DNA from 3 places in the Lysinibacillus sp. UGB7 genome. Region 3 is predicted to be linked to each of the others. Evidence: riboswitches for the same ligand, from Rfam matches in the RefSeq annotation. Region 3 holds a riboswitch; each other region holds the start of a gene.

The links. Region 3 has a riboswitch for cobalamin ahead of cobT (nicotinate-nucleotide--dimethylbenzimidazole phosphoribosyltransferase). Riboswitches for the same ligand answer to the same signal wherever they lie in the genome.
Region 1: linked by a shared signal. The riboswitch ahead of ACOMCU_RS09675 (energy-coupling factor ABC transporter permease) and the one ahead of cobT (nicotinate-nucleotide--dimethylbenzimidazole phosphoribosyltransferase) in region 3 are both predicted to bind cobalamin.
Region 2: linked by a shared signal. The riboswitch ahead of mmgD (citrate synthase) and the one ahead of cobT (nicotinate-nucleotide--dimethylbenzimidazole phosphoribosyltransferase) in region 3 are both predicted to bind cobalamin.

What each region holds. Positions count from the first base shown of each region.
Region 1 is NZ_JBMGUV010000008.1:128,517-139,478, reverse strand. It holds gene cobK (precorrin-6A reductase) at 1-414, opposite strand, end outside; gene ACOMCU_RS09690 (sirohydrochlorin chelatase) at 411-1,319, opposite strand; gene cobJ (precorrin-3B C(17)-methyltransferase) at 1,334-3,004, opposite strand; gene ACOMCU_RS09680 ((2Fe-2S) ferredoxin domain-containing protein) at 3,009-3,380, opposite strand; cobalamin riboswitch at 3,516-3,698, opposite strand; cobalamin riboswitch at 3,943-4,128, shown strand; gene ACOMCU_RS09675 (energy-coupling factor ABC transporter permease) at 4,270-5,016, shown strand; gene ACOMCU_RS09670 (energy-coupling factor ABC transporter substrate-binding protein) at 5,018-5,290, shown strand; gene cbiQ (cobalt ECF transporter T component CbiQ) at 5,294-6,070, shown strand; gene ACOMCU_RS09660 (energy-coupling factor ABC transporter ATP-binding protein) at 6,067-6,906, shown strand; gene ACOMCU_RS09655 (S8 family peptidase) at 7,205-10,720, shown strand.
Region 2 is NZ_JBMGUV010000008.1:112,379-123,340, forward strand. It holds gene ACOMCU_RS09590 (class I adenylate-forming enzyme family protein) at 1-1,282, shown strand, start outside; gene ACOMCU_RS09595 (bile acid:sodium symporter family protein) at 1,603-2,538, opposite strand; gene ACOMCU_RS09600 (DNA polymerase IV) at 3,425-4,660, shown strand; gene ACOMCU_RS09605 (NUDIX hydrolase) at 5,128-5,598, opposite strand; cobalamin riboswitch at 6,096-6,290, shown strand; gene mmgD (citrate synthase) at 6,480-7,601, shown strand; gene prpD (2-methylcitrate dehydratase) at 7,699-9,138, shown strand; gene prpB (methylisocitrate lyase) at 9,157-10,065, shown strand; partial or broken gene ACOMCU_RS09625 (transposase) at 10,293-10,593, opposite strand.
Region 3 is NZ_JBMGUV010000040.1:24,427-35,388, forward strand. It holds gene miaA (tRNA (adenosine(37)-N6)-dimethylallyltransferase MiaA) at 1-583, shown strand, start outside; gene hfq (RNA chaperone Hfq) at 673-903, shown strand; gene ACOMCU_RS24200 (rhodanese-like domain-containing protein) at 994-1,296, shown strand; cobalamin riboswitch at 1,983-2,159, shown strand; gene cobT (nicotinate-nucleotide--dimethylbenzimidazole phosphoribosyltransferase) at 2,309-3,364, shown strand; gene ACOMCU_RS24210 (trimeric intracellular cation channel family protein) at 3,538-4,143, opposite strand; gene ACOMCU_RS24215 (aminotransferase class I/II-fold pyridoxal phosphate-dependent enzyme) at 4,526-5,776, shown strand; gene ACOMCU_RS24220 (MerR family transcriptional regulator) at 5,923-6,297, shown strand; gene glnA (type I glutamate--ammonia ligase) at 6,398-7,732, shown strand; gene ACOMCU_RS24230 (alpha/beta hydrolase) at 8,215-9,219, opposite strand; gene ACOMCU_RS24235 (hypothetical protein) at 9,587-10,066, shown strand; gene ACOMCU_RS24240 (DUF3021 domain-containing protein) at 10,357-10,794, opposite strand; gene ACOMCU_RS24245 (LytTR family DNA-binding domain-containing protein) at 10,799-10,962, opposite strand, start outside.

The DNA of each region.
Region 1 (10,962 bases), on a different contig from region 3:
CGCTAGCGTTTTACTGCCTGTAGTCAACATAATGACACCGCGTTTTTTTGCTGCTAGTTGCGCCGCTTGCTCATAATCTTTAACAACTGTGATGAGAGGATGTGCGTAGTGCTCATGGGCACGTTCATAGCGAATATAGAGTACACCTGCTTTTTCAGCTGCTGCCATCGCATTTTTAGAAGCCTCTTCGGCAAATGGGTGTGAGGCATCTACAACAAGTTGATAGCCCTTTTCTATTAAAATCGTCGCCATTTCGTCAGCCGTCAAACGGCCAACTAAATGTGGAAGACCAACTTCTGTAAGACTTGAAGCCGCTGAATCAGTGACCACGGTCGCAGTCACTTTATGTCCAGCAGACTGCAATTCTAGTGCTAGATTCCTTGCATCACTCGTCCCCGCTAACATGAAAATCATTTTACTGACTCCTCTTCATGGTGATGGTGGTGGTCATGGTCGTGATCGTGGTCATGTCCGTGATCATGATCATGATGGTGATGGTGATGTGCATGACCATGTACCGCAGCATAAGCACGGTAATTTTCTAAATCTTGCATGCCAGTAGATGTACCATTCACAGCTTGCTCTATGCGCTCTAATAGCACATTTTGTAGGCGCTCATGATAGCCAAAATAATTAGCAATTTCAATATCACAGTCAGGATATTTTTCGTTAAATTGCTGGCACATGCCATGCATACGTTCCATTAGGATGCCTGTAAATAAAAAGTACGGCAACATAATAATTTTTTTCGCCCCCAACTTCACACAACGCTCAATTCCTTCTTCAACACGTGGATCTGTTACGCCCATAAAGGCACTTTCCACGTAAGGTACAGGGAGCTTTTCCCAAAGTAAACGAGTAATTTTATAAAAATCACCGTTGGCATAAGGATCACTACCACCACGAGCAATTAAAAGAATCGCGGTATCTTTAGGTTCTTCTTGTTGTGCATTGAAGCCGATTTCTGCTAGACGATCTTCCAGAATGGCAAAAATTTCATCATGAATACCAATTGTTTGAGCATATGTGAACGTGATATTTGGATAGTGTTCACGCGCATGCTCAATTTCTGCCGGGATATGCATTTTGGAATGTCCAGCATGCAGTAAAATGATTGGAATTACATGTACTTCTGTAGCACCCTTCTTCACGCAATTCGTAATGCCTTCTTCAATGTTTGGCGAAGCAAACTCAAGGAAGCAAGTTTCTACTAAAAAGCTGTCATCAATCCGAGGAGTCATTTGCTCAATAAATGTGCGTACCTCATTATTTCCTGCTGCTAAACGGCTACCATGGCCAACAAATAAAATAGCTTTCATCTCTTTTCTCCTCACTAATCGCCGCACGGAGCTGGCTCTACTTTTATTTTTGAAGACATATCTTGATACGTAAAATGCAATATTTTTTTCACACGTTTGAAATATTTAAACAAGCGCTCATTTGGGTGCGCGTTAGCTTTGTACTCTTCAATAATGTCTGTAATAAGTGGCATAAGTTGTTCAGGTTCTAAGCCTTCTACAACAGGTTGTGCAGCATGCGCTGTACGCCCAACTGGTTTAGCGCCGATAAAGACATCAAATTTACTTTTACGATAGACGATACCAATATCATCAAACACTGCACGGTAGCATGCCATACCACAGCCGTTAAAGCCGATGTTTAGCGTTTTGGGTAAAGACAAACCACCTAGCTTTTCTTGAATTTCCTCAGCATATGGAATAGAATCTGCTTTCTCTCCATAACAAAAATCACATGCTTTTAATGACAGTACATCACCAATAGGGGCTAACAAAAAACCCACTTCACGTAATTTTGTTGTTATCTTATCGGGTTCTGCCGTTGGAATTTTCAAATGGATTTGATGATCAGGTGTATATTCCATCGTTCCTTCTTCTCCGACAACTTGTGCTAACGCCGTCATTTGCTGCGGCGTGAAAAACTTATTGGCCACCCCTGGACTTACGGCTAATTCAAAAATGGTTTCAATTTTTTGTTGTACAAGCTTAGGTGTTGCATGCCCTGCACTTGTGCCCTTTACCATTGCAAGAGCTGTTGCAGCCATTTCAAGTGATGATTTTTTTAGCGTTGCCATAGGCGTTATCGCTATACTGGGCTTGCTACGTCCTGCATTCGGGTCAGCCTCAAAATCAGCACGCGCTGTTCCTGTTTGTTGATTCATCGCCCATGGTTCATTTTCTTCTTTCAGACGCTGATGTGGACGTAGTGGCTGTTTTTCTTCTCCAAGTGTATATTTACGTTGGTAGCCACGTGGTGTAATCATTTTATTGTCATAGAAAAATGTAGATGAATTTCCGATAATGACCGTTGTGAGCATCCCAATATCATGTTCAAGCATCTCAGCTAATGTTGTCATGGTAATTTCCTGGCGATCACGATAGGCACTTTTCACGAGTCCCACTGGGGTATCTGGAGATCGGTATTCTAGTAAAATGCGTTGTGCTTCTACGATTTGACGTGTACGTCGACCACTTTTCGGGTTGTAAAGTGCAATCACAAAATCGGCCATCGCTGCAGCTTCCACACGTTTGGCAATTAGATTCCATGGCGTTAAATGGTCACTTAAACTAATTGTGCAGGAGTCATGCATAATCGGCGCACCTAGTAAACTCGCACATGAATTAATAGCAGAAATACCAGGAACAATCTCTACTTCAACACCTGTTGCTTCTGTCCAACCAAGCTCAATCAATACCTCATAGACAAGCCCAGCCATCCCGTACACACCTGAGTCACCACTGGAAATGACAGACACGATATTACCTGCCTCTGCCTGCCGCACAGCTTCCTGCGCTCTGGAAACTTCTTCGGTCATTCCTGTACTAACAATCGACTTGGCCGTCACTAAATCTTGAATGAGCTCAACATACGTTTTATAGCCGATGATAAAATCACTCTGTTGTAACGCCTCCACAGCTCGCGTTGTAATATGTTTAAAATCACCGGGGCCAAAGCCCACAACAAAAATCTTACCTTTTTGCGCCATTTCGTTACCCCTCTTTCACCTTTTCAATACCTTTTATAGCTGTTGTTTGTGCTGTACGCTGTAACGTACCTTCACGAAGTGTGAACACATGTTCACTATGTAAAGTCTCGTGGTGTAAGTCTTGCACGAGCGCCCTCGCATGCTCTGTCGTTGGCACACGATACCAATTTCCTTGTGGATAAGCGATGACAACACAAGCATCCTTACACCTGCCGTTACAGCGTGTTCTTGTCGTATGTATTTCCTTATCGAGTGCTTGTACCTGTATTTCATCACGTATTGCTTGGGTAATTTCCTCGCCATCTTTTTTCATACAGCTACTGCCATTGCAAATAAAAAGATGCGTTTTCATTCCTTCTAAGTTCCAAGTTGTCATTGTGTTGCTCCCCTCATTTGCTTTTAGGAAAAAGAAAAGACCTTCACTCTAAACGAAGAGTAAAGGTCTTGTAGAAGCCAAATAAAAACGAATATATAGGTACTCGCTCTCGCTTCAACTTCTCCCTCCGAAAAGTTTGCATGCCATCAACTAAGCAGGTTTCCTGACTTAAGCTTCTTCTTACTTTCGCACCTTCCCAGTTATACTAGTGGCTTTTACGATTTCATCAGCTATTACAGTAGCGGGGGCTGTATCGGATTCACACCGATTTCCCTATTATCTCGAATACTATCGAGCACTTATAGATGTATTTATATGAAATTTTAATTGTATAAAACGTAATAGAAAACTGTTTCTATCATAGCTTATTATTTATAAATTTCAACAATTCTTTTTTAATTTGTGAAATTTTTAGTAAAATTTCAACAAATATTTCAGGCAAAAATGTGGTTTTGCCCTTTAATTTATCATAATTTTCTATATTGAAGCTCAATTAAAAAAATTTTAATAAAAAGAGATAGCTTATTTATGGAAAATTATGTTACACTTTGTCGTGAAATCTCACAACTTCATCTTTTTCGGTGCGAAGTGTCTACATTTCGCTTAAAAGGGAAGCCGGTTCAAGTCCGGCGCGGTCCCGCCACTGTACTAGGGAGTTTTATAGATAAATGTCACTGTCCAAAGGATGGGAAGGCCTATAAAATGTCGAACTAAAGCCAGGAGACCTGCCGAAAAACACGTGATCGTTTCAACCTACGAGGATAGGTGTGCGGCTTGGCAGATTAACATTCTATTTGCTTTTTCAGCTATGCACTTTTCCTATATCGGAGAAGTGCTTTTTTTTATTGCGCACGCTACATTCGACATTTTATTTTAAGGAGGAGCCATTTTGAAATTTTCTTGTTGGAAGCTTAGTTATTTCTTACTGGCATTTTTACTCGTGCCAAATCGAGCATTTGCCATGCACATCATGGAAGGATTTTTGCCAATTGAATGGGCGATTTTCTGGTGGGTCGTCTCGATCCCATTTATTATTTTAGGATTACGTTCGATCCGTAAAACAATCGATGAAAACCCTGAAACAAAAATGATTCTCGGTCTTTCAGGTGCTTTTGCATTCGTTTTATCAGCACTGAAAATTCCATCGGTTACAGGAAGTTGTTCGCACCCAACTGGTGTTGGCCTCGGAACTGTATTATTTGGTCCATTAGCGATGAGCGTCATTGGAACGATCGTCTTATTATTCCAATCTTTACTCTTAGCTCATGGCGGTATTACAACATTAGGCGCAAATGCTTTTTCGATGGCTGTAGCGGGGCCATTCATCGCCTACTTCGTTTTTAAAGGTGCTCAAAAAATCGGTCTATCTTTTTCACTGGCGGTATTTTTTGCAGCAATGCTTGGTGATTTAGGTACATATGTTGTGACTTCTGTTCAACTTGCACTGGCCTTCCCATCAGAAGTAGGCGGATTTATGGCTTCATTTACTAAATTCGCAGGTATTTTCGCATTAACGCAAATTCCTCTCGCAATTAGTGAAGGTATTTTAACTGTCATCATTATGAATTTCTTGAAAAAATATAATATCAGTGAATTAAAAGCTTTACGTGTTTTCTCAGCTAAGGAGGCACATTAACATGAAAAAAAACTTACTACTATTAGCAATTGTTGTACTATTGGCAATCATTCCGCTATTTGTACAAAAAGGTGCAGAATTTGGTGGAGCAGACGGCGAAGCGGAAGCAGCAATTGGTGAAATTAATGCCGAATACGAGCCGTGGTTCGAAAGTTTTTGGGAGCCACCAAGTGGTGAAATTGAGAGCTTGTTATTCGTTCTTCAAGCCGCACTTGGTGCTAGTTTTATAGGCTATTTCATCGGCTACATGCGTGGCAAACATAAAGAAGGTTAAGCGATGCTCCTCATTGATAAGTATGCTTATATGAATAAGCTAGCATCTGTTCATCCGCTAGAAAAAATGACGCTTTCCCTTGGTCTTCTACTACTGTCGCTTATCATGAGAGATGAACAAATTTCACTCATTACATTTATTGTGATGAGTGCTTTTATCATTGTAGGTGCAAAAATTCCCATTATGTATTTTGCCAAGTTATTACTACTACCAGGATTCTTTTTACTTACTAGTTTAGTATCCATTTTATTTTCTATTGTGCCTTCACCTAGCACACTTCCTACACACTTTTGGTCATACTCACTCAAAGGTGGTTGGATAATTTTTATTGGCAGTGCGAGCATCGAAACAGCGCAGCAGCTTTTTTTCATCGTCCTTGGCAGTATTAGCTGTCTGTATTTTTTAATTCTTACGACATCGGTACAATCTATTTGCTATGTTCTACGACAATGGCGGCTTCCCGTTCTATTTGTTGAATTAGTAGAATTAACGTATCGTTTTATTTTTATTTTTTTAGACAGTATGCAAAAAATTCATCTTGCCCAGCAGGCTCGATTAGGTTACCGTTCCCCGATGCAATGGTTACGCTCAATTTCAATGCTAATTGCAGCGTTATTCGCAGAGATGTTCCAACGAAGTCGTGAGCTCAACAATGCAATGCAGGCACGCGGTGGTGAAACAGTCTATTGGCAAGAGAATTTTACCCCTAGCATGAAAAACTGGCTAGGTATTGCTGTTATTTTTATATTCCTCATCATTTATGGAGGTTTTTTCACATGACGACAGATTTATATTTTGAACTAAAACAATTATCCTACGTTTACGCAGATGGAACCTATGCTTTAACCGATATTACCCTTCAAATTCCAAAAGGCAAAAAGATTGCATTACTTGGACATAATGGTGCAGGAAAATCAACGTTATTTCAGCATCTAAATGGCATTTTGAAACCAACCGCTGGTAGTATAGCATTTTGCGGCAAAGAAATTCACTATAGCAGAAAAGAATTAAAGGCATTACGGCAACAGGTTGGTATTGTGTTTCAGGATGCCGATAATCAGCTTTTTTCTGGGACAGTGAAGCAGGATATTGCATTTGGGCCACTTAATCTTGGTTGGGCCGCTGAAAAAATTGAAGAAAAAATAGCATGGGCCGTTGTACAAACTGAAATTGCAGCATTGCTTGATAAACCGATTCATTTTTTGAGTGTAGGGCAGAAAAAACGTGTGGCCATGGCAGGTGTTTTAGCAATGGAACCATCCGTATTATTATTAGATGAGCCAACTGCAGGGCTCGATAATTATTATGCTGCACAAGTTTTACAATACCTAGCCAAATTAGAAGATGGTGACAGAACCATTTTACTAGCAACCCATGACATTTCACTCGCTTATGAATGGGCAGATCAAATTATCGTTATGGTGGCCGGGAAGATTATTTATAACGGCGATCCAGTAGCCCTGTTTTATCAAGAGGATTTACTTGAACAGGCCCACCTTGAACGGCCATGGGTCTTTGAAATGGCGTTGGCCTTACAACACAAAAAACTATTTGAGAAAAATATTACGATACCGCGTTCGCAGGAAGATTTACAAAGACTTATTGAACAACTTTAAGACAATGTTTTAGGAACATAGCATTTTTCGGACTTTAATTGCGGGCCTTTCACCTGTACTTGAATCGACGTTCCTTGATTCCTATCTCACAAATCTAGTAGAGGGTGACTCCACCACTGTACGTACGGTTCTCTCTTATTAAGAACCGTTACACCTGATGCATCAAAGATGTGAAGTCGGTCTCTATTAAATATAAATTCTTGGAAAAATATTTACTTATATCCTTATATTATGAAACTTTTTTATCGTTCGTTCGTAATAGTATAGTTGTGACTTACATTAAAAGGAGAGAAAACAAGTGAAGAACTGGATTAAGAAATCAATGGCTGTAGGTGCATCTGCTGCACTAATGGTTCCTGCTGCTTCTGCCTTTGCAGAAGCGCCACAAAACATAGCGAAGAACCCAGAGTCTGTGAAAAATACTGTCGCTAGCAATCAGGAACAAATTCTAAAGCAATTCAACAATGAAAAAGAATGGATTAGTAAGGATACAATTATCGTCAAGCATTCAGGACTTGCTAAGAACGCTCATAAAAAAATTGGCTCTAAAGTAATCCGCTCTATCCCTTCATTAGGTTACGATGTTATCCAACTTAACAAAGGAGTAACGCTAGAAAAAGCAGTTTCATATTATGCCAAGCAAGTAGGGGTTAAAAGTGTATCTCCAAGCTACGTGTATCATGCCTTTGACACAGGAGAAGATCCAAAGAAAAAGGATATGTATCATCTAAACCTGCTTCAAATTGATAAGGCCTTAGAATTAGCAGGTGATCATGAGGTAAAAGTAGCAGTTATCGATTCTGGTGTGGATTTTAAACATCCTGAGCTAAAATCTCAAGTGCTTCCACCATATAATGCAGCAGCACCTGCCAATTCCACTTATCCTGGTGACCATGGAACACATGTAGCAGGTATTATTGGAGCGGCAAAAGATAATGCTGTAGGAGGACATGGGGTTAATCCAAAAGCCAAGATTCTTCCAATTGATGTATTCAACGGCAAAGATGGTGCCAATGATTTCGTCATTGCACAAGGAATCCTTCATGCCATTGAGCAAGGCGCTGATGTTATTAACATGAGCCTTGGCGGCTATGGAGAATCTCCATTAATGAAAGAAGCCGTTCAGAAAGCGATTGATAATGGCATTACCGTCGTAGCAGCTGCGGGAAATGAATCGACAGATAATTACTCCTTCCCTGCTTCTTTCGAAGGCGTTATTAGCGTAGGTTCTACGAATGAAAGAAACAAACTATCAAGCTATTCAAACTACGGTCCATCGGTTGACGTGGTAGCTCCAGGTGAAGATGTCTACAGTACTGTTCATGATGAGAAAAAAGGATCTTCCTTTGTAAAATTTAGCGGAACATCTATGGCATCTCCTGTCGTTGCAGGTGTGGCATCCCTACTAAAATCAAAATATCCAAACCTAAAACCTCATGAAATTGAAGCTATTCTTGAAATGACCGCAAAGGATTTAGGCGAGAAGGGCTATGATCTTACGTATGGGCATGGTCTTGTCGACCCTATAAAAGCCTTACAGTTTGATTTAAAAAATCTACCTAAACAGTATTCAGAAACAAAAGATGAGCGAATGAAAAACGCAAAAGACCTTAAAAAGAATGTATTGAATACAGAAAAAGGTGAATTCAAGCAGCCGGATGAAAAAAAATGGTACAAGGTTGATTTAGATTCAAATGAATATGCGCAACTAACATTAAAAGGTGCAAATAAATTCGATTATGCAGTTGATTTGTACTTCTACCCTAAAGGTCATAAAGGTGAAGTAGAACCTATCAATGTGAATGATGTCCGCGTAGGAAAACAAGAAGGATACCTATTTAAAGCAGATCAAGCAGGAACCCTCCTTGTTGGTGTAAAAGATCATAATGGTAGCTATAGTTTAAAGGGCGAGTCTAATTACATCTTAACAGCTCAAACAACAAAGGAATTACCAATTGATTCATTAGATAAGAACAATGTAGAGAAAATTAAACAATTCCCATTCAGTACAGCAGGGAAAAACTATACCCTACTATCTAAAGATCAACAAAGTGACCAAGATTATTTTACATTTACAGTAAAAGAACCAACAACGCTGAAATTTGATGTATCGGGTATTCCAGGTGTTACAGCATCGATGGAACTTTATTTAAAAGAAGACTTCGCTAATATACCGACAGAAGAACTTAATGAAGAAGAATCGGATGAGGCTTATCCAATTCAAACATCCTACGGCATGGATAAAGGAGACGGAGTAAGCCTTATTGTTGATGCTATTCCCGATGAAGAGTATGTACTTAGCGTATCTAATGAAAGCGGTAGCGATTTTTCACTTGACATGTTCTTTAGCGGAGGCATTGAAGTTCAAGAGAGCATAAGTGAATCAATGATTCCTTACACATTAAAAGGCGAAGTCGTTACCCTTCCTGAAGATGAAGACGGACTTCCATTAAATGACGAAATACTAGAAGACAACGTACAAAATGATGATGTTTTACCTGTAACTCCAAATAAAGCTAAAAAAAATAATCAAATAAATGATTTAATGAGTATGTTCATGAGTCCAACTGGTATGGGAAGTCTGGAAGATGTGGATGTAATTATGGAGAAAGCGATTCGTTTTGATATTGGAAAAGATCAAAAAGCATACTTCCAAACAGAAAATGATGAAGATTACTTTTTATTTAAAGCAAAAGAAGATGCCGTTTATGGTTTCCATATTAATAAAGGCATGAACCAAGCACCAGCTGGAACGATTTTTGAATATGATGAGGAAACAAATGAATTATTACCAGTTTCTTCATTAACAAATGATTTGGGATTAATCAGTCTACTTCTAGGCACAACAACTGATGAAAACGAGGCCAAGACAATTGCCTTGAAAAAAGATAAAACCTATGTTGTAAGTGTAGCCAATTATGGTGGCCGTTCTTCTGAACCATACACACTTAAAACAAGTAAAATGGCAGATATTCCAACAGATAATAATACAGAAAATAATACACCAATAAAAGCTCAAATGATTCAACCTGGTAGTACTTTTAAAGACCATCTGATTTATAAAGATGATACTGATTTCTACTACTATAAACAACAAGGCAAAGATGAGGTCATGAGTCTTCTTGTTTCTTCCGTACCATTTACGAATGAACAGCTAAATCAATTACCTAAAGAGCTTCAAAAAGAATTAAAATTTTCAGGCTCCATTATTGAAGATACAAATGGTAATATGGAAATCGATCCAAAAGAAATGGAAACAGAAATTCCATTTGGGCAAGGTGAAAACTTAATTGAAATACTACTCGGTATTTCTGGCACAACAGATGTAAATACTTCATTTAAAGCGAAAAAAGATCGCGGTTATTTTATTGTTGTGAATGGCTCGAATCTTGGACAAGTATCACTGCAACCATATACTTTAACGATGTTTGATCATAATAGAGTAGATGAAGATGCAGATTCTGAGTTAGTTAATGGTGTACCAACAAAACCATCTCAGCTGACAAAAAAAGACGATAAATGGGTAGCAACTCAATATCTTAATGCAGGTGTTCCATTTGGAGATAAGGACTATTTTGAATTTACCAATGACAGCAAACGCGATGTGTTCTTCTCTCTACAAACTGAAAAAGCACTAGATGGCGTCATCCGTATTATTGATGCAAAAGGAAAAACAGTAGAAACCTTAGATCTTTACGGAGCTGAAGATGCTGAAGTAGGTACAGTCGAACTCGACAAAGGAACATACTATATTGAAGTAAGTGAAGTAGACGGCAAAGCTAGCACACAGCCATATACACTTGAAATAAAATAACATCTAAAACCCTTGACTGAAAAATGGACTTAGTAGAAGGACAGAAATTTCGGTTGAAGGTAGTGTAGTAAAGCCACTTTTTTAGATCTATCTTTTCAAGAAAACAATTAATAAGTAAAGGAATGTCCCCTAGATGATAGAAAATCTAGGGGATTTTCTCAGATTGTAGACAAACTCAATTTTTTGAGTTTGTCTACATTTTTTTCTTTTAAACATAGAAGTTTCTATAGGAACCTGTTGAT
Region 2 (10,962 bases), on a different contig from region 3:
ATATTATGGCGTGCAATTGGCTGGCTTTACGGTTCTACCGATCAATACAAAACTAGCACCTGCTGAGTTAGCGTATATTTTTAATCATTCAGAAATTAAAGGTTTGTTCTATGATGAAAGATTAAATGAAACAGGTAAGCAAATCGATTATGATTTTGCATTGAAATTGAATCGTCAACAACTTCGAGAAATTATTGATGGACCAAATACATTTACTCCTATAGAACTTAATCCACAAGATACTGCTGTCATCTTATATACATCAGGAACGACAGGCAATCCTAAGGGAGTAATGTTATCACATGCCAATATTGTAAACGCAGCAGAAATTTGGCATGATGCCCTTCAATATCGACCTACAGATCGCGTATATATCTCTATTCCTTTATTCCATTGTGCGGGTTTACATGTCATTGGTGTTGGGACAATGTGTGGTGGGGCAGCGCTTGTTATTGACGAAACTTTCTCGCCAGATCGAACATTACAGAGCATCACTAAAGAACGAGTGACAATCTTCACAGGTGTACCAACAATGTATGCCATCCTGTTAGGAAAAAAGGATATGGCAAATTATCAGTTTGAGCATGTGAGAAAATTTGCGTATGGCTCGGCACCGATGCCACAGGAAATTATTAAACAATTAAAAGAATCATTTCCTAACGTTGAAATTCAAAACCTATATGGACAGACAGAAAGTACCCCGGGAGGCACTTCATTAACGGATGATGCAGCATTAGAACGAGTAGGATCTGTTGGTAGAGCATTGGCAAGGACGCAGATAAAAATAGTAGATAATGATGGACAAGAATTACCTTCAGAACAGGTAGGGGAAATTTGTATTAAAGGGCCACAAATTATGAAAGGTTATTTGAAGAACGAAGAAGAAACAAAAAAAGTAATTATAGATGGCTGGCTATATACGGGAGATTTAGGACGTTTAGATGACGATGGGTATTTGTATATTGTCGATCGAAAAAAAGATATGATTATTCGTGGTGGTGAAAACATTTATCCAATCGAGGTGGAAAATGTACTGTATCAAATACCACAAGTGCTAGATGCAGCAGTTATTGGTATACCGCATGAAGTATATGGGGAGGTCCCGAAAGCGATTATTGCACTTGTAGATGACGGGGCAATCACAGAACAAGATGTTATCGATTTTGCGAAAACTAAATTGGCTAAATATAAGATACCTCATATGGTAGAATTCGTAAAAGACTTACCTCGAAACCCATCTGGTAAAGTATTAAAGCACGTATTACGAGAACAACAAATATAATTTTGTTAATATACTTGTTTTTTTATAAAATTCCATCTAAGTATTTGTGGCTAACATTACGTTGGACGCAAATACTTTTTCTTTTTGTCAATGAAAGAGTGAAGCTGATAATTGACAAGCATGTAGTGAGATTTGTTGTCGTTTTACAAAAAAAGCACTCAGACGAATCGAGATGAGAGGATTCCCCGTCAACTCGCTAAAACAATCGTCTGAGCACACATAGTTTATTAGTTTTTCGGTGAGTAATACTCTTTCCCCGTAAAGCCAAAGTTTCTAGAGTTTCTAAATATTTACATGCTGCGTGCGGAGTCTTAATTAATTCACGTATTCTTATCTTTCATACGACTAAAAACGGTTGCTAATATAGGACCTGATATATTGTGCCATACACTGAAAATTGCGCTTGGTACTGCTGCTAATGGAGAGAAATGTGCAACGGCTAAAGACGCACCTAGGCCCGAATTTTGCATTCCTACTTCAATGGCAATAGCTTTCTTTTTCGCTAAGTTCATACCGAACATTTTTCCAAATAAATACCCGATTAAGTATCCTAAACTATTGTGTAATACAACAACAGCGAAGATAGTCAAACCAGTTTCAGCAATCTTTTGTTGATTGCCTGCAACAACAGCAGCCACAATGGCAACGATAGCTACTACAGAAACAAGCGGCATCACCTTCACACTTGCTTTGGCTTGCTTGTTAAAGAGCTTCTGTACAATGAAGCCTAATGCAATCGGAATTATAATTACTTTGACAATCGACATAAAGAGTGCGCTAGGTGCGACATCAATGTACTCACTTGCAAATAAATAAATAAGCCCAGGTGTCACAATCGGGGCTAATAAAGTTGTGATGGATGTAATTGTCACAGATAATGCTACATCACCTTTGGAGAGGAATGTCATAACATTTGATGATGTACCCCCTGGGCAACAACCTACCAAAATAACACCGATTGCAATTTCTGGTGGAAGGTTAAATATTTTTACCAATAAAAAGGCTAAACTTGGCATAATCAGAAATTGACCAACTATACCAACCGCCACATCTTTTGGTCTGGTTAATACTTCTTTAAAGTCTGCGACCGTTATTGTTAATCCCATACCAAACATAACAATACCTAGTAATATCGTGATATACGCTGCAATCCAAGAAAAACCGCTTGGAACAAAAAAGGAAAATGCTGCAAAAAGAAGCACCCAAATAGCAAATGTTTTGCTAACAAACTCACTAAAACGTTCTAAAGCTTTCATCCTACACCTCTATGTAATATTTTACTAACATAGTAAATTATATATTGAATACAGAATTTAATCGATAATCAGAATAATGAAAATACATCTTGATTTACAATAAACTCCTATGTGTATGAAAGCTTATAATAAGATGGAGAACAATAAAGTAAGGTTTGCTTCAATTCAAAAGCAACAACCCCAATTGAAAGATTGTGTCTATCAATGGGGGCTTTTCAGTTGAGGTTTGCTGTTCGTATAAACACAGCAATGGACTATATAAATAGACGAGTTAGATCTTTAACAATCCGTTATAATTCAAGTTTAAATAATTTGTGCATGAAATTGGACTGAAGGATACAAAGTATGGTTTGCTGAACAGCATTCTTTTGGCGCGTCTCTCTATAAATAGAAGTTGCCTTTATTCGATGAAAAAACACTAACCTTTACTTTGAAAAGCCTCGGATTATTGTGTGTTCAAAAATCCAAGACTTTTATTGTCTAAAAATAGTAGTTTTGCAGTCTTGGGAACTTAAATTCTCACTAAATGTAGTCATAATAAATTTAAAGAAGTTTGGATATTGATTGGGATTAGCACTCCTAGCCAATATCCTTCTTTTAATTACTCAAGGAGTATTTATGGGTGGAGTCATTTTAATAGAAAATCTTGAAATTCATTTGGACATCAATCATTAAATACACACTAATTACTCAAGATTAGTATAATGAAACTAAATAAAAGTATATTTACTGACACGAATACTGTTATGCAATATTTGTGTGAGCATTTCTAACAAAATTTTCAACATGGCAAGTGGTGGGGAATTATACGAAATAATTAATACGAGTGATTTCGTCATTCAAACTTCAAAAAAAAACTGTAGCTGAGTTAATGGGGTGATGACAAATGAACAAAGGAAGAATCATTTTACATATTGACCTTAATTGCTACTATGCTTCTGTCGAACAAATTTACGATCCTACACTAAAGGGAAAACCAGTCGCAATCGCAGGGAATCCAAAGGAACGTAGAGGGATCATTATAACATGTAGCTACGAAGCAAGAGCAAGAGGCGTTTATACAACCATGAATGTCGGAGAGGCGCGCCGAAAGTGCCCAGAGTTAATTGTGCTGCCTCCTAATTTTGAACGATATAGAGCTGCGTCGAAGTCTTTTTTTAATTTGTTAAAAGAGTATAGCGAAATCCTGCAACCAGTTTCAATCGATGAAGGATATTTGCAACTCCCTGTAATCGAGGGTCAAAATGTATTGCAACACGTACAAAAAATGCAAGATAGAATCTGGAACGAACTTCAACTGCCATGTTCAATCGGCATTGCTCCGAATAAATTTTTGGCGAAAATGGCAAGTGATATGAAAAAGCCGATGGGTATTACAATACTGCGTAAGCGTGACGTGCCAACAGTTTTGTGGCCGATGAATGTAATTGAAATGCATGGCATTGGTAAAAGTACGGCAGAGAAATTAAAGAAGTTAGGTATTCAAAAAATAGAGGAACTAGCTGTTGCTGATGAATATACATTAAAGCAAAACTTTGGCATTAATGGTCTGCGCATGAAGCAAAAAGCGAATGGCGAAGATGATAGACCTGTCGATCCACAAGCAATATACGATACAAAAAGTGTAGGTAATTCAACAACGTTGTCTCATGATACGACTGACAGAGATGAATTATATAAAATAATTTCAACACTTTCTGAAAAGGTAGCAGAAAGACTAAAGGCAAAGAAACTTGCCGGTGTCACTGTGAGTGTTATGATTCGTACAGCTGATTGGGAGACGTATACTCGAAGCAAATCTATAAATAATGCGATCTTTTCGAAAGATGATATAGTGGAACAAGCCTGGGATCTATTTGCTAAGAATTGGAATGAAGAGCCTGTTCGATTACTTGGTGTCACCGTCTCTAATGTCAGTGACATTAAAGAAACGACACAGCAGCTAACATTCTTTAACTTTGAAGAGTATATAAAAGACGAACCAATCATAAAGCTTGTTGATCAAATAGAACAGAAATTTGGAAAAGGTGCAATTATTCGTGGTTCAGATATTGCAAAGCCAGTCGGGAAATATCATGCGAATACGAGTTTTAGTAAGGACTTTTGGGATGAACAAAATTAAAATGTTTGTCCCTTTAATTTTGTATAAGAGTGAAAAAGGAAGAATTGTTAAAATTATTTATGAGAATCAATTTCACAATTCATTTTCATGTCAATAAAGAAAAATATTGTGAAAGAAAATAAAGTAATTGTTCCTATTACATAGGTATATTCGCTACAGGCGAACGCTTTCTGCGGGCAAGCACCGAGCCGCTTCGAGGCAACAGGTGTTTTTATGTGCGAAAGCGAAGCGTCAGCAACAGGTGTTTTTATGTGCGAAAGCGAAGCGTCAGCAACAAGATGTTGGTCACGAAGGTGTTGTCACAGGACGTGACGCTTTTAGCCTTCGTTCCATAAAAGTTCAGTCCAGGGTCTCGGTTCGCTTGCTTTTCCCGCTGGAGTAGCCGCCGTATTCTCCCCTATACAAAATGTTTTGTATGGGTTTTAGAATTGATGTTTAAGATAATGCCATTTAAGTGGTAATTAGCTTCAAAAAGAGCTATCTAAATCCCACAATTGATCTCCCATTTTTTCTATAAGTGCTTTTGCTCTTTTTTCAATCTTTTCTGGGAGTTCATTTTTACTGAAATATTTTAGATTAAGACTCTCTCCATCATTCATTTCTAACATTCCACTTACATTTATTGCACGAAATAGATGAATTACACTATATGTTTTATCTCCATTTGGATACTGAAAGTAATAATGTGGGCCAGAAAAAACACCTATCAATTCAAACTGATTTGCTACAAGTCCCGTTTCTTCTTTCAGTTCACGAGAAGCAACTTCTTCTAAAGTTTCACTTAGTTCCATTGAGCCGCCAGGTAACCCCCAATTCAATGTATCTGAACGATATTGAAAAAGAATCTTCCTTTTCTCATTTACCACAAGTATCGTTGCCCCAACGCTTATAATTGGTCTACTACCAATAAATTTCCGTAATTCTGAGATGTATCCCAAATTTTCTCCTCCTAATAATTGTTATTATAAATAGTTCTGCTTTATTAAATAAGAAACCTTTAAATTCCCTAGTAAAAGGTCAACAAGATAGAATAAAAGTTAATAGTCTTGATCTTTTGTTAGATGCGCTTGCTAAGTATTTCGAAAAGCTGTACTCACAGTAAAATGAAAAGATTTCAAAGTAATTTAACTAACATTAGGCCCTGTTATATTCCAAGAAATACCTTGACGTAGGATAGAGAAAAAACATATATAAAAGTTGATTAGTTAACGACTAATATATTTATAGCGAATGTATGTACGTACATTCATTGAGTATTAAGTTAATTGAATCATTTTCAATCGAGGGAATAATAATCTTTTTTGTGAGAAATAATGCTAAAAAATGTAGAATAGTCTTTTGAATAAGAAGAATAGTTTTTAGTTATTTGTTTTTTCTGAATTTTGTCTATATTGCTTGTTTTTGAGCCTCTATGTTAAGGTTGAAAGACAAATTGAATATGCTAAATTTTGGTGGTTCAAATGAATATATTTCATTTGATTAAAAGGGAAGTTGGTGAGAGTCCAACACTGTCCCGCAACTGTATTTGGGAGTTAGATAACAATACCACTGTTTTGATTGTCAAAATGGGAAGGTGTTATTGTAACGTTGATCATAAGTCAGGAGACCTGCCACTAAAGAAAGCATCAATTTACCTACGAGGATAGGGGGTGTTAGCTACTGTATGATGGTTGTGAATTCGTTTAAATTCACTGTTTTTTGCTCTGTCATGTTTTTGTAGATTAACAACTTCTAAAAGGGGTAGAAGTTGTTTTTTTGTTGTTCTTTTGTCGATGAATGTGAACGCTTACAAGAATGATAAAACAAAGGGGTTGGATGTATTGAGTTAAACTATTCACCAGGTCTCGATGGCATTATTGCCGCTGAGACGAAATTATCTTTTTTAGATACTGTACAAAGTCAAATTGTCATAAGGGGCTATGATTTGATTGAATTATCACAGAGATATTCGTATTTAGACATTGTGTACTTATTGTTGCATGGAGAAATACCGACTACTGAGCAACGGGGTGAGTTACAGGACATTTTGAAATCAAGTTATCAAGTTCCACAAGAGATTTTTCAAATTTTCAAGTTATTACCTAATGGGACACATGCTATGGATGGGCTTAGAACAGGTATTTCTATATTAGCAGGCTACGATCAGCAAATCCATGATCGGTCTACTGAAATGAATTTGAAGCGAGCATTTAGGCTTTTAGGCGGTATGCCAAATATCGTAGCGAATAGCTATCGTGTGTTGAATGGTCAAGAGGTCGTAGAGACAGATAGTCAGCTTTCTTATAGTGCCAATTTTTATTACATGATTACTGGAAGAAAACCAACTGCGTTAGAAGAAGAAATCTTTGATCAATCGCTCGTTTTATATAGTGAACATGAGATGCCCAATTCAACGTTTACGGCCCGTGTCATTGCCTCTACACAATCTGATTTGTACGGTGCTTTAACTGGAGCTGTAGCATCATTGAAAGGAAATTTGCATGGCGGAGCGAACGAGGCAGTGATGTATATGCTTCTTGAAGCCAAGACAGTGGAAGGCTTTGAAACATTGCTGAAAAATAAACTGCAGAACAAAGAAAAGATTATGGGCTTTGGCCATCGTGTGTATATGAAAAAAATGGACCCAAGAGCGCAAATTATGAAAGAGGCTTTACACAAATTATGTATAGAGCAAGGAGATGATCTATTATATCGCATGTGTGAAGTCGGTGAAAAAATGATGGTGCAGGAAAAAGGATTGTATCCAAATTTAGATTATTACGCAGCTCCCGTATATTACATGCTTGGATTGCCTATTGAAATGTATACGCCAATTTTCTTTAGCTCACGTACTGTCGGCTTATGTGCTCATGTGATTGAACAGCATGAGAATAATAGGTTGTTTAGACCTCGTGTCACTTATATTGGCGAGCGTCATAACCTTGAAGAACTAACAGTGTAATCAACGTTTAACAACTCGCCTTAAAGCTGATGGACATTCTGACCAATGTCCATTGGCATACTAGTATATCAAATACATGCGTTGAAAGGAAGATAAGATGATTAAAACGAATGAAATATCTACGACAGATCAATTATTAACAGATATCGCGGATTATGTATTAAATACTAACATTACAAGTGAAGAAGCATATGAAACTGCACGCTATGTTTTACTAGATACTTTGGGTTGCGGCATTTTGGCCTTACAGTACCCAGAATGTACGAAACTCCTTGGACCTGTTGTTCAAGGTACAGTAGTTCCAAATGGTTCACGTGTCCCAGGAACTTCTTATGTCCTTGATCCAGTGAAAGGGGCTTTCAATATTGGATGCATGATTCGTTGGTTAGATTACAATGATACATGGCTGGCGGCTGAATGGGGACATCCTTCTGATAATTTAGGTGGTATTTTGGCCGTTGCAGATTATTTGAGTCGCGTACGTATTGCAGAAGGTAAAGAGCCTTTTAAAATGAAAGACGTTTTAGAAATGATGATACAAGCCCATGAAATACAAGGCGTTTTAGCTCTAGAAAATAGCCTGAATCGTGTTGGGTTAGATCACGTATTATATGTCAAAATTGCTACAACAGCTGTTGTGACAAAGGTATTAGGGGGATCTCGTCAAGAAATAATTAATGCATTGTCAAATGCTTGGATTGATAATTCAAGCCTAAGAACATATCGACATGCACCTAATACAGGATCAAGAAAATCTTGGGCTGCTGGAGATGCAACAAGTAGGGCAGTACAATTAGCCATGATGGCCGTGAAGGGGGAAATGGGGTATGCAACTGCATTATCTGCACCTGGCTGGGGATTCCAAGATGTGCTCTTTAACAAACAAGAATTAAAGCTTGCAAGACCGCTTGCCTCTTATGTCATGGAAAATGTTCTTTTTAAAGTTTCTTTCCCAGCTGAATTTCATGCGCAAACTGCTGCGGAATGTGCCGTACATTTACATCATGAAGTGACAAATCGCTTAGATGATATTGAAAAAATTCAGCTTACGACACATGAATCAGCCATTCGTATCATCGATAAAGAGGGACCGCTAAATAATCCAGCTGATCGTGATCACTGTATTCAATACATTACAGCAATTGGGCTAATCTTTGGTGATATTACGGCAGACCATTATGAAGATAACGTGGCTGCTGATCCACGCATAGATGAACTGAGAAATAAAATGGTTATTGTTGAAAATTCGCAATATACAGTCGACTATTTAGACCCAGAGAAACGTTCTATTGCCAATGCTGTTCAGGTTTACTACAAAGATGGTACATCGTCAGAATTAGTAGAGTGTGAATATCCTTTAGGACATCGTTTCCGACGTGAGGAAGCATTCCCTCAAATCATCGATAAATTCCGGCAAAATATAAGTACTCACTATTCACAAAAACAATCTAACAAAATAAATAAGGTATGTGCCGATAAAGAACTAGTCGAAAATAGCTATGTACATGAATTTGTTGATTTATTTGTTCATCAATAGATGGGAGGGTTTTTGTAGATGGCGTGGATTGTGAATGAATCTGTTTCGCAAAAACAATTGGCAGAACAATTTCGAGCTTTAATTACTCGTTCAAATATTTTACAAATACCAGGAGCTCATGATGCAATGGCCGGCTTAATGGCTAAAAAAGTAGGCTTTAAGGCATTGTATCTATCTGGAGCAGCGTATACAGCGAGTCGTGGCTTACCTGATTTAGGCATGATTTATTCGAATGAAGTAGCAGATTGTGCTAGAGACATTATCCGAGCTACGAATTTACCAATGCTAGTGGATATCGATACTGGTTTTGGTGGTGTATTAAATGTTGCTCGCACTGCTCGTGAAATGGTAGAGGCAGGAGTGGCAGCCGTACAGTTAGAAGATCAAAATTTACCCAAAAAATGTGGACATTTGAATGGAAAAACACTCATTTCTCAAGATGACATGATACAAAAAATAAAAATGATTAAACAAATAGCGCCTACCATGGTAATTATTGCGCGTACCGATGCAAGATCTGTAGAAGGTTTAGAACAGGCTCTCATACGCGCAAAAGCCTATGTAGAAGCTGGAGCTGATGCTATTTTCCCAGAAGCCCTACAAAATGAAAAAGAATTTAAACAATTTGGACAAGAAGTAGATGCTCCATTATTAGCAAACATGACCGAATTTGGTCAAACACCTTATTATACAGCCAAGGAGTTTAAAAAAATGGGCTATTCCATGGTTATTTACCCCGTTACATCAATGAGAGTAGCAGCAAAAGCATATGAACGAGTATTTGAATTAATAAAAAATACGGGAACCCAAAAAGAAGCTATTGAGGATATGCAATCCAGAAGTGAATTATATGAAACGATTTCCTATAATGACTTTGAAGATTTAGATAAAAATATTGCTAAAACAGTTTTAACAATGAATCAATAATGTCTATAGTAAGTCTAAGTATTACAAATTGCTTTGGTATTCGGAATGTGATTATTCCGAATACCTTTTTTAATTTTATCAGGAATATTCGTACCAAGAATTGATGAATCAAGACCGAGTGGACAAGGAAAAATTGAACGTGTATTTGTTGCCATGAATTTGAAAAAGCTAGACATCACGAAGTCAAAAAAATGGAAAAAATTGTTCGTAGCGTATTACTCTCGCCATTTTGTCTCATATGCACGTGTTTCCTTGTGCAAGATTTTCTTGTCAAATTTACGCTTGTTCTTGTTCGCACTCGCTTTCACATGTGTCGAATCAATAAAGACATGGTCAGCGCTCAATAATCTCATAATTTTTACTGAAGGTTAAGAAATTTGGCCCTTCGGTATGAAAGCCAGTTACTAAAACCAACGATACGCCATGTTAGATTGGATTTCTTTCATTGTCTGACGCTTAGAATAAATACCAAATACATAATGAATAAAACGTCATTTTAACTAGAACAATAGGATCAATACTTGGTCGCTCAACTTGACGTACACTAGTTGATTGGAGCGCAGGCGGCGACTTTAGCAAAGAATAGCATGAGCTTGAGGGCCCCGCAGAAGCGTAGCGACGAGGAGACTGAAGCGATGTCCGCGAAAAGCGTCCGCCGTAGCGGAAATCAACGGGGTATATGGATATCACAGCGTTAAGTAATGAACGACATGCGCCTAGTATTGCCCAGGAAATACTAGCTCAGATTGAAGACCGCTTTGGCAAGGAGTCATTAAACGTGGTATGTTGGCAAAGCAAAGATTTTTCAGATGATCATTAGGAAAAAGTCGAACCCAAAATAGGATTCGACTTTTCTGGATGTTAAGGAAACTGGAGGTTTTTATGCTCTAGCTGTTA
Region 3 (10,962 bases):
GGGATTATATGTGCAAGCAGTGCTCTATGATTTTCAATTTACAGAGGAGCAGGTAGATGAGGTGGCACGTGAAGCCTATTATGCAGAGCTTGCAAGCTTAGGCCCAGAGGCAATGCATGCAAAACTTACTGCACTTGACCCAACAACCGCAGAGACAATCCATCCAAATAATACTCGCCGTGTCATTCGAGCACTAGAGATGATTGAGCTTAGCGGCGTCTCGAAGGCGGCAGAAGCACAAAATCGTGGGGAAATTCCGCTTTATCAGCATGTGATTTTAGGACTTGGCCAAAATATGTCGCGCGAAGAGCTCTACAATCGCATTAACCTTCGTGTCGATGTAATGATGGCAAAGGGCCTTTTAGCAGAAGTAAAGGGCTTATGGCAACAAAATATTCGAGGTGTACAATCGATACAGGCGATCGGCTATAAGGAGTTATATGATTATTTAGATGGTAATTGCACACTTGAAGAGTCTATTGAGAGTCTAAAGCAAAACTCACGACGTTATGCCAAAAGACAGCTAACCTATTTCCGCAATAAAATGGATGTGCAATTTGTAGAACAAGATTGGAACATCTAATAATTTCTAAAAATTACTAATTGCTAAATTGGTAGAACATGCTACTATAGGAATGAAGAGGTAGAAAGAGATCAGGGGAGGCGCATTTCATGAAATCAATTAATTTGCAAGATACGTTCTTAAACCATCTACGTAAAAACAGTGTTTTTGTAACTGTGTTTCTTTTAAATGGGTTCCAGTTAAAAGGAACTGTGAAATCCTATGATAATTTTACTGTGTTATTAGTGGATGCTGACAACAAACAGCATCTTATTTACAAGCACGCGATTTCTACATTCGTTCCAGCAAAGCAAGTAGATTTTTCAGAGACAGAGGAATAAGGGTATTTGAACAGTTAGTGTGTGACACTAGCTGTTTTTTTTTGTTCACGCTATAATATAACAAGTTTGACATATTGGAGGATTATACACATGAAAACAATGGAAACAACAGAAATATTAGAATTACTGGATGCAAACGAAGATTTATACATTATCGATGTTCGCGAAGAAGATGAAGTCGCACAAGGTATGATCCCAGGCGCACAGCATATCGCACTTGGCACAATTCAAGATCGTCTAAATGAATTAGATGCATCAAAGCCCTATATCTTGGTTTGTAAAGCTGGCGCAAGATCTGCAAATGCCTGCGCATTTCTAGAAGATCGAGGCTTTAACGTAACAAACCTTGAGGGTGGCATGCTTGCTTATGATGGTGAGTTAGAATTTAAATAAGTGTTGATTGGAACCCTCGTTTAAGCGAGGGTTTTGTGTTTATCTTATACAAATTAGTCGGTGGAAATCTAAAGTATTATTTTCTTCAATTTTTAGAGATACTAATCTTATGTTCGACCTCCCCTGAGAAGGTAATAAAAGTAAAGTAGGATGTATCACGCTAAAAAATGTGTAGTAGCACCATTCATCCCAAAAGAGCGCCACACGCACACTAAGCAGATACCCAACAGTGGATTCATAGTCCATTTTATAAAGTAAAAAGTAACATCACGATGGGGTCCACTTCATTATTTGAATTCTCGATTGTATCAATTTTACTTATGTCGGATACGTTCTCACGTTCGTTCAATTGACTAAATTTTTTATGACTATCATTTGAATTAATTTCGTAAATAGTTTTCATAAAAAGAAACACGAACATTTTGGTAGGAGCGTAAGGCGGCGACTCCAGCGGGAAAAAGCAAGCAAACCGAGACCCTAGACTGAGCGTAACGAAGGAAGCGGCTCGGTGCTTGCCCGCGGAAAGTGTCCGCCTGTAGCGGAATATACCTATGTGATAGGAACAATTACTTTATTTTCTTTCATAATATTCGCCTTTATTGATATGAAAGTGAATGATGACATTGATTCATCTAGCAAACATTTAAATAATTGACACAAAAACTACTTTGTCGTAGATTTAAAGTAGTTGCATACAAGTATTAGGTGCCCATTGCGGGAGAATAGGGAATAAAGTGAAAAACTTTAGCGGTCCCACCACTGTAAAAGGGAGTTTCATAGAGAATACCACTAGCATGGTCTGGGAAGGTTCTATGAAATGTTGAACTTGAGCCAGGAGACCTGCCTAATTGACTTCGGATTATTATATAGACGATGGAAAAGTCTGTAGTTTATTTGTTATGAATAAACTACAGGCTTTTTGTTTTTTTCTTTATTCAAACAAGGGGATATAAATGTAAACCTGCTTGTTATTCCACTTAGTAATAGGGCAAACAGGAAAGGGGAAATTTTCATGCAATTATTACAACAAACGATTCAAAACATTCAACATGTTGACAACAAGATGATGTGGACAGCGAGAGAACGAATAGATGCCCTTAGCAAGCCACCTGGGAGCTTAGGTAAACTGGAGTCTCTTGCTGTGCAGCTATCAGGTATTACGGGAAATTTATTGCCACAGATTGATAATAAAGCCATTATTGTCTGTGCGGCAGATCACGGCGTTTGTGATGAGGGGGTGACGTCAAACCCACAAAATGTGACGGTCTTTCAAACATTAAATTTTCCTAAAGGCTTAACAGGTGTTTGTGCTATCGCAAAAATTACAAATGCAAAAATTGTCACAGTAGACGTTGGCGTAAAAGAAGATATCCCACTTGATGCGGGTGTCATCATGAAAAAAATTAAATATGGGACGGATAATATGGCAAAAGGCCCTGCCATGACAAGGGAACAAGCCATTCAATCTATTGAAGTAGGAATTGAAGTAGCTACGGGGGAAATAAGAAGTGGAGCAAATCTACTCGGGACAGGTGAAATGGGAATTGGTAATACAACACCGAGTGCTGCAATCTTATCGGTTCTGCATGCGTGTAATCCGCTTGAAGTGACAGGTTTCGGTGCAGGCGTTGGAGCAGGTGGGATTGAGCATAAAATAGCGGTCATTCAAAATGCCATCGCCTTAAACAAACCAAATCGCAATGATGTTATTGATATTCTTGCAAAAGTTGGTGGTTTAGAAATAGGCGCAATGGCTGGCGTCGTCCTTGCAGCCGCTGCAAATCGTATACCTGTGGTCATTGATGGCTTTATTTCTACTATTGCTGCCCTGATTGCCTACGAACTTGAACCAAAAGTAAAAGACTATATCATCCCTTCTCATACCTCCGAAGAACCAGGGGCAAAAATTGCAGCCGAATTGCTTGGAGTTGAACCGATGCTACATATGAATATGCGCTTGGGAGAAGGCTCAGGTGCAGCATTGGCGTTACCTATTTTGGATGCAGCTTGCTCCATGATGAAAAACATGGCTACATTAGAGGAATCTATGATGCTGTTAGAAAAGTAATTTTAGTTTTTCAAAAGAAAGAGATACAGCAAGTGCTTGTAAGAGTAGTCCCATTTTCAACAAGCATAGAGCTTATGTTATACGTTGTGTTTTTAAGAAAGTATAGGAAAACAAGCCCAAATAATAGTCACAACTTTTTGGGCTTGTTGTTATTTAATGAGAAAGAAGCTTGACTATGCCCGATTCAACTTCCGCAAAGGCAAGCGCCATTTCTTCATATAAGAAAGAATACGTAAAACGGTAATCACACCAAATAATACATATAAAAAGATATCCCCCGATAATAATTCGAGTCCAATAATAAGTCCCGCAAGTGCTGCCCATACCCCGTAGATTTCATCGCGAAGTACGAGTGGCTTACGTCTAGCTAACATATCACGAACAATCCCACCACCTGAACCGGTTAACACAGCGGCAACGATGACTGCACTAATGGGCATGTCGAGTTTGACAGCATATAGTGCGCCTTGAATCGCAAATGCCGACAAGCCGATGGCATCTGTGAAGTTGCCCCAGCGATGCCAATGCTGAATAAGATGGTGCGGAAATATGAAAAATATTGTAATCGCCGCTAAGGCAATTTGAAACATCATATCCTGTCCCCACAGTGTTGTCACAGGCAAGCCAATAAGTAAATTTCGAATGGCACCCCCACCAAATGCTGTAACAATACCAAGTATATAGACGCCGAATAAATCGTATTCTTCCTCCATCGCAATTATTGCCCCGGAAATAGCGAAGGCAATTGTCCCAATGATACTAAAAACCTCCCAAGCCATCCCTTTCACCCCTTCTAACATATAATAAACTTTAGCAATAAAGGTAAAGACTCCTGTCAAATGCTACAGAATCTATGAATTTTGCAGCCAAATTCAGTAGTTAAACACTTTTTATGAAACAAGTTCGCACATTAGCTTAGCGCATCTTGCCTTTAGAAACAATAGGCAAGTTTTGCAGGTAGGCTTACAAATTGTTAAGATAGGACTGAGATTAAGCGGTACTCCAATGAGCGGAGGATTCTTCCTGCTGATTACTAGTTAAACTGATTTAGTGTTGACGGTCGGTACATCGTTCATCTAACTTATTTTTTTACTTTTCAATGAGCGTTGAACGAGTTATGGATTGTTTACGGAGGACAAATGTGAAACGGAGACGAAGACAATGACTTTTACAAGCAATTTAACACAACAAACGCTAGCTTTCGCGGCAAAAATAGAGGAAAAGGTGCGTCCGTATCATGCGATGGTTGAGGAAATGGCATTTTTCAATCAACAAAAGGTGCTTGCGGCATTCAGAAAGCATCAGGTAAGCGATTATCATCTGCACCCATCTAACGGTTATGGTTATGACGATGAAGGTCGTGACAATCTTGAACGCGTTTATGCAGAGGTGTTTGGTGCAGAAGCGGCCATTGTGCGCCCGCAAATTATTTCAGGTACGCATGCCATTACGCTTAGTTTATTCGGTGTATTACGTCCTGGTGATGAGTTGCTGTATATTTCGGGTCAACCATATGATACATTGCAATCCATTGTTGATGGTGGCGAGAAGGATACAGGATCACTGAAGGATTATAAAATAGGCTATCGCCATGTAGATTTAATCGACAACCAAACGATTGATTGGGAAGGTGTGGCAACAGCCATTACACCGCACACAAAAATGATTGCTATTCAGCGTTCCAAGGGTTATGCAACACGTCCATCGTTTACGATTTCACAAATTGCAGAAATGTGTGCTAAGGTGCGTCAACTTGCACCAGATGTGGTTATATTTGTGGATAATTGCTATGGTGAATTTGTCGAGGCACAAGAGCCGACAGAGGTCGGTGCGGATCTAATGGCAGGCTCGCTTATTAAAAATCCAGGTGGTGGCTTAGCCAAAATCGGTGGTTATATTGCTGGTCGTGCCGATTTAGTAGAAAAATGCGCTTATCGTATGACATCACCGGGTATTGGCGCTGAAGCCGGTGCAACATTGAATACGTTAGGTGATTTCTATCAAGGCTTTTTCCTTGCCCCTCACGTAGTTTCTCAAGCATTAAAAGGGGCAATTTTTACAGCAGGAATGCTGGAAGAGGCGGGCATGACGACATCACCTAGTTATGATGCTGTACGTACAGATTTAATTCAATCGGTATCTTTCCAAACTGCGCAGCAAATGATTGCTTTTTGTCGAGAGATTCAAGCGAATTCCCCAATTAATGCGCATTACGCTCCAGAACCAGCGTATATGCCTGGGTATGAGGATGATGTCATTATGGCGGCGGGAACATTTATTCAAGGTTCGAGTATTGAGCTAACTGCGGATGGTCCAATTCGTCCACCTTATACAGCGTTTATTCAGGGTGGATTAACGTACGAGCATGTGAAATTTGCCATTTGTAGCGCAGTGCAATCCATCTCAAAATAGGGACACAACTAGTCAATTAGGTACCATTTTTTACAATTTTTCAGCACGTTTAAAAAAATCTGAAAAACCATGTTAGGAAACCTTACATCTTTATTGACAGTGAAAATTTTTCGTTATATGATTAGCGGGTATTGGAGGGGACTTAAATGAGTCGTGAAATTAGACGAACTATGCCGTTATTATCCATGAGTATCGTGATGCAATTGACCGAGCTTTCGGCACGCCAAATTCGTTACTATGAAGAACACCATTTAATAGAGCCACACCGAACAGAAGGCAATCGTCGTATGTTTTCATTAAATGATGTCGACATACTGCTAGAAATTAAAGATTACTTGGAGCAGGGCATGAATATGGCGAAGATAAAAAAATTATTTGCTAAAAAGCTTGATTCTGTTGCAACAGAAGAACCAAACTTAAGCGACACAGAATTACGTCGTATTATGCGTGAAGAAATGCGCCAAGCACAGCGCATGCAAAAATCATCCATCAGACGTGGGGATTTATCTCGATTCTATTAAAATTGAGCAGGGGTCCATTTTTTAAGCGGACAGTTTGTTGTTTCATTAATAGGGTAGAGTAATAATATAAGCTAGACAATTTATAGGAGTGTGGAAAACTGTGGGTAAATACACAAAAGAGGACATTAAGCGTCTAATCGAGGAAAAAAATGTAAGCTTTATTCGTTTGCAATTTACGGATATTCTTGGCACAATCAAAAACGTTGAAATTCCTGTAAGCCAACTAGACAAAGCACTAGAAAACAAAATGATGTTCGATGGCTCATCCATTGAAGGCTTCGTACGTATCGAAGAATCAGATATGTACTTACACCCTGATTTAGATTCTTTCGTAGTGTTCCCTTGGACTTCTGAAAAAGGGAAAGTAGCACGTTTCATCTGTGACGTGTACACTGCAAAAGGCGAACCATTTGCTGGTGACCCACGTAACAACTTAAAACGTATCCTGAAAAAAATGGAAGACATGGGCTTCACAAGCTTCAACTTAGGACCTGAGCCTGAATTCTTCTTATTCAAGTTAGATGCAAAAGGCGAACCGACATTAGAAGTGAATGACCACGGTGGTTACTTCGACTTAGCACCAACTGATTTAGGTGAAAACTGCCGTCGTGACATCGTATTAGAGCTTGAGGAAATGGGCTTTGAAATCGAAGCGTCTCACCATGAGGTAGCACCTGGCCAACACGAAATTGACTTTAAATATGCTGATGCAATTACTGCTTGTGACAACATCCAAACATTCAAATTAGTTGTTAAAACAATTGCACGCAAACATGGCCTACACGCTACATTCATGCCAAAACCATTATTTGGTGAAGCAGGCTCTGGTATGCATTTCAACGTATCTTTATTTAAAGGGAAAGAAAATGCATTCTTCGATGAATCGACAGAACTAGGTCTTTCTGAAACTGCTATGCAATTCATGGCAGGAGTTCTTGGCCATGTTCAAGGTTTCACAGCAGTAACAAACCCAACAGTTAACTCTTATAAACGACTTGTACCTGGTTATGAAGCGCCATGTTATGTAGCATGGTCAGCACAAAACCGTTCACCACTTATCCGTATTCCATCTGCACGTGGTCTATCAACTCGAGTAGAGGTACGTTCAGTGGACCCAGCAGCAAACCCATATTTAGCAATGGCTGTTATTTTAGAAGCGGGCCTTGAAGGCATTCGCAAACAATTAACGCCACCAGCTGCGATTAACCGTAATATCTATGTAATGAGTGAAGAAGAGCGTAAGGCAAACGGTATTGAAAATCTACCACCAGCACTTGACGATGCTTTAGCATTACTTGCTAAAGACAAAATTGCTCAAGAAGCGCTAGGTGAGCATATCTATGCCAACTTCAAAGAAGCAAAAGAAATCGAGTTTGACATGTACCGCACAACCGTACACCAATGGGAACGCGATCAATATTTGAAAATGTACTAATTAAAAGCGTTGGGGCTGTAAGGCTCCAACGCTTCTTTATTTTTATGCCCACAAGCCCATTTTATTTGCCCACAAATTGTCCACAAAATATATTTTTTATTTCTGACGCTCCATATATTCATCAAAACTGTCTATTGATTGCTTTGCAATATTATGCGATATATGTGCATAAGTATTCATCGTGGTAACAATGGATTCATGCCCTAATCTTACTGAAATCGATTTTATATCCCATTTAGGCGTTACATGCTCACATGATTTTTTATAAAAGAGCCATCACTTTTCAGAAAGATGGCTAAAGAGGGAATCTTATAATGTGAGTGATAGTCTATGTATATGTCATGATGGTTTCCATTGGTATTTCATGATGAAATTTTATTTTGTTTTGTCATTGGATAAACAATATTATTCCCCATCAAATGGTAGATAATTGGACAGCACTAGAAGTTCCCCCTAAATCTGTATGGTTGTTATTTATTTTATTACTGAGTAACTTTCTTCATAAAGTTTAACTCTTGAGCTATATTGTATTGTGCTTCCTCTGTTGAAAAATTACCATTATAACCATGTGCTTGATTCGATTCTTCAGGAGTAATATATATTGTTACATCTATTCCTAAAGATGATAATTTTTCTTTGAAATCTAATGCTTGATCAGTGAAGGTTGCAACTGTTCCGTCAGTTAAATAAGTACTTGGAAAATCCACATTTGCATTTTCAATAACATTGGCTTCAGCTACCTCGGATTGACTTTCAAATTCATTTGAACCAAAATAAGCTCTAACCATACCGTTGAAAAGCCAGTTTGTAAATGTGAAACCTGTATTATCGACACGAGTTATATCTAATAAGGCACAATTTAAAATAACTCCTTTTAGTGTTATATCCTTTGTTACCTTAAACCCATATTTTTCTGCATATTCATTATTAGTTTGAATAATAGTTAATTGGCCTGCTAATTGTCCACCAGCTGAACCACCAGAAACCACAAAGTTATTTTTATCGATACCATATTGTTCTGCATTTTCAGCAACATAACCTAGGGCTTCTGTTGCTTGAATAATTGGAACAGGATATAAATTATCAGGAGATAAAGCATAATTCATTGAGACTACAATGTATCCTTCATCAACAAAGTGTTGAACAAATTCTTCATCATCTACTTTATCACCCCATGCAAATCCGCCACCATGTATATTAAAAAGTACTGGTCTTGTAGTTGTTGTATTTCCTTCTGGTACAAAAATATCTAAATAATTATTAGGATAATTACTTGCATAGATAACATTTCTATATACTTTTGTATTATCACTTAATACCTCTTCTGTTTGTTCAACACTCTCATCATAACTGTATTCAGCACCTAGAAAACTTCCTGTCACTTTTAAAAATGGGGCTGGATTAAAATGGTTAACGGCAATAATCAATAATATGCTTGCTGTCATTATAATTACCATCCATTTGAAAATTTTTAAAAATTTTTTCATAATTTTTATACTCCTTTTATTTCAACACTACGTTGAGTTATTGATGCTGATTTATTATATTAATTCAAAATCGGAAGACAACAATCAAATCATTTCGATGTGTTATTATCTCAACACTAATATCAATAGTGTCTTAAATGAGTTCATTTATGACAAATACTTATGGCAATAGACGTTCGAAAATGACAAAACAAATGATTAGAGAAGCATTCTTTAAACTAATAAAGCTGAAAAATATTAATAAAATTACAGTTAAAGAATTATGAAATGCCTAAATTTGAACCTGGGCTTTTTTTCTTTTGAATTATTGGTATATTTAGTAATTCAAAGTATACCGTTTAAAAACACTATTAGGAGCGATGAAGTGATGGTCAAAGCTTTAAATTGTCCCAACTGTGCTGCAGCATTCAATCCAAAGGAAAATATTTGTGAATACTGTGGTAGTTATATTATTACATCACAAGCAAAGCAAATCACTTATGATTTAGACGTTTTCAACCCTACATATAAAAAAATCTTCTTCCATGAAATTGAAATGAATGAAAATGAATTCCCTTTACGCTCAGGTGTTGCAAACATGTATTACAGTGCAACTCGTTCTGATGGTGGTCGGCTATTATTAACAAATCAACGAATAATTTTTTGTGCCCATGCTCTTAATATAAATCCTAATTTATGTTGGGAATTAAGTTTAGGCAGAGTAGATCGAACTGAACTCGGTTTAAATCTTCTTATTACACAAAGAGTTCATATTTTTGATAGAGAAGAAAATAATACAACATTTGTTGTGTATGGTGGGAAACACTGGCTAAATGAAATGGGTCATGCCTTAAACAAGATTAAATAGAAAACACAATATAAGAAGTGACCATGGTGTTAAGAGATAATAAAGTTGTTTAATTTACAATAAAGTTGTTTAATTTTTATTGAACTAACTGTGCAGTTTAGTTGAATAATCTTCGGCTCATACAGTTATAGTTGTAAATGAAGAACAATTAGTAGGGGATAAAGATGGAGGCTGTTTAATTTAAGTCGTTTGAAAACAAAATGAAAATATCTGAAAAGGAAGGTTTAAATACAAAAGAGGCTTATTTTGTTGACTAGCCTCTTTAAATAATTAATTTCTATCAAAGAAATCTATTGAATATTACTACTGTCTGTATGTACAATGATTTTCTGCTTCATTTTTTTCACTTCCGATTGACTATAAAAATAAAATAACAGCCAAACTAGTGCAAAAATTAATACATTAAATAGCAACAATAGAATCGTTAGTTTTATCGAAAATGTTGGAAGCCATTTTAAAGAAAAGGCGACAGCTATAAAGGTCCCTATAGCGATAAAAAAATGACAAGCACTTTGTTGTAAAAATGTTAAACGTTCTGTTCTATAGATGTATGAAGGTAGTATACAGGCAATGCCAACAGTAACTGATCCGAAAACTTGTTGTGGAAAATTAGATATAACAGCTTCTAAAAACAAATCCCCTTTCAACCAATATCCAATAAGATTTACAAAAACAAAAACTGTACAGCCCATACTTATTCCGAACCATAAATTCTTGAAAAAGTTCATGTATTTATACCCCCAAGCGCTCTTTAAATGATTTTTTATAATTGCGTGAAATGACTTCTTTTATTCCTAAAGTAAGCTCGATTTCCATTGTGCCATTAAAGGAAGCTTCAATATTTCTGATTTTTCTAGGATTAATGATGGCAGATTTAGAAATCCGAATAAAACCTT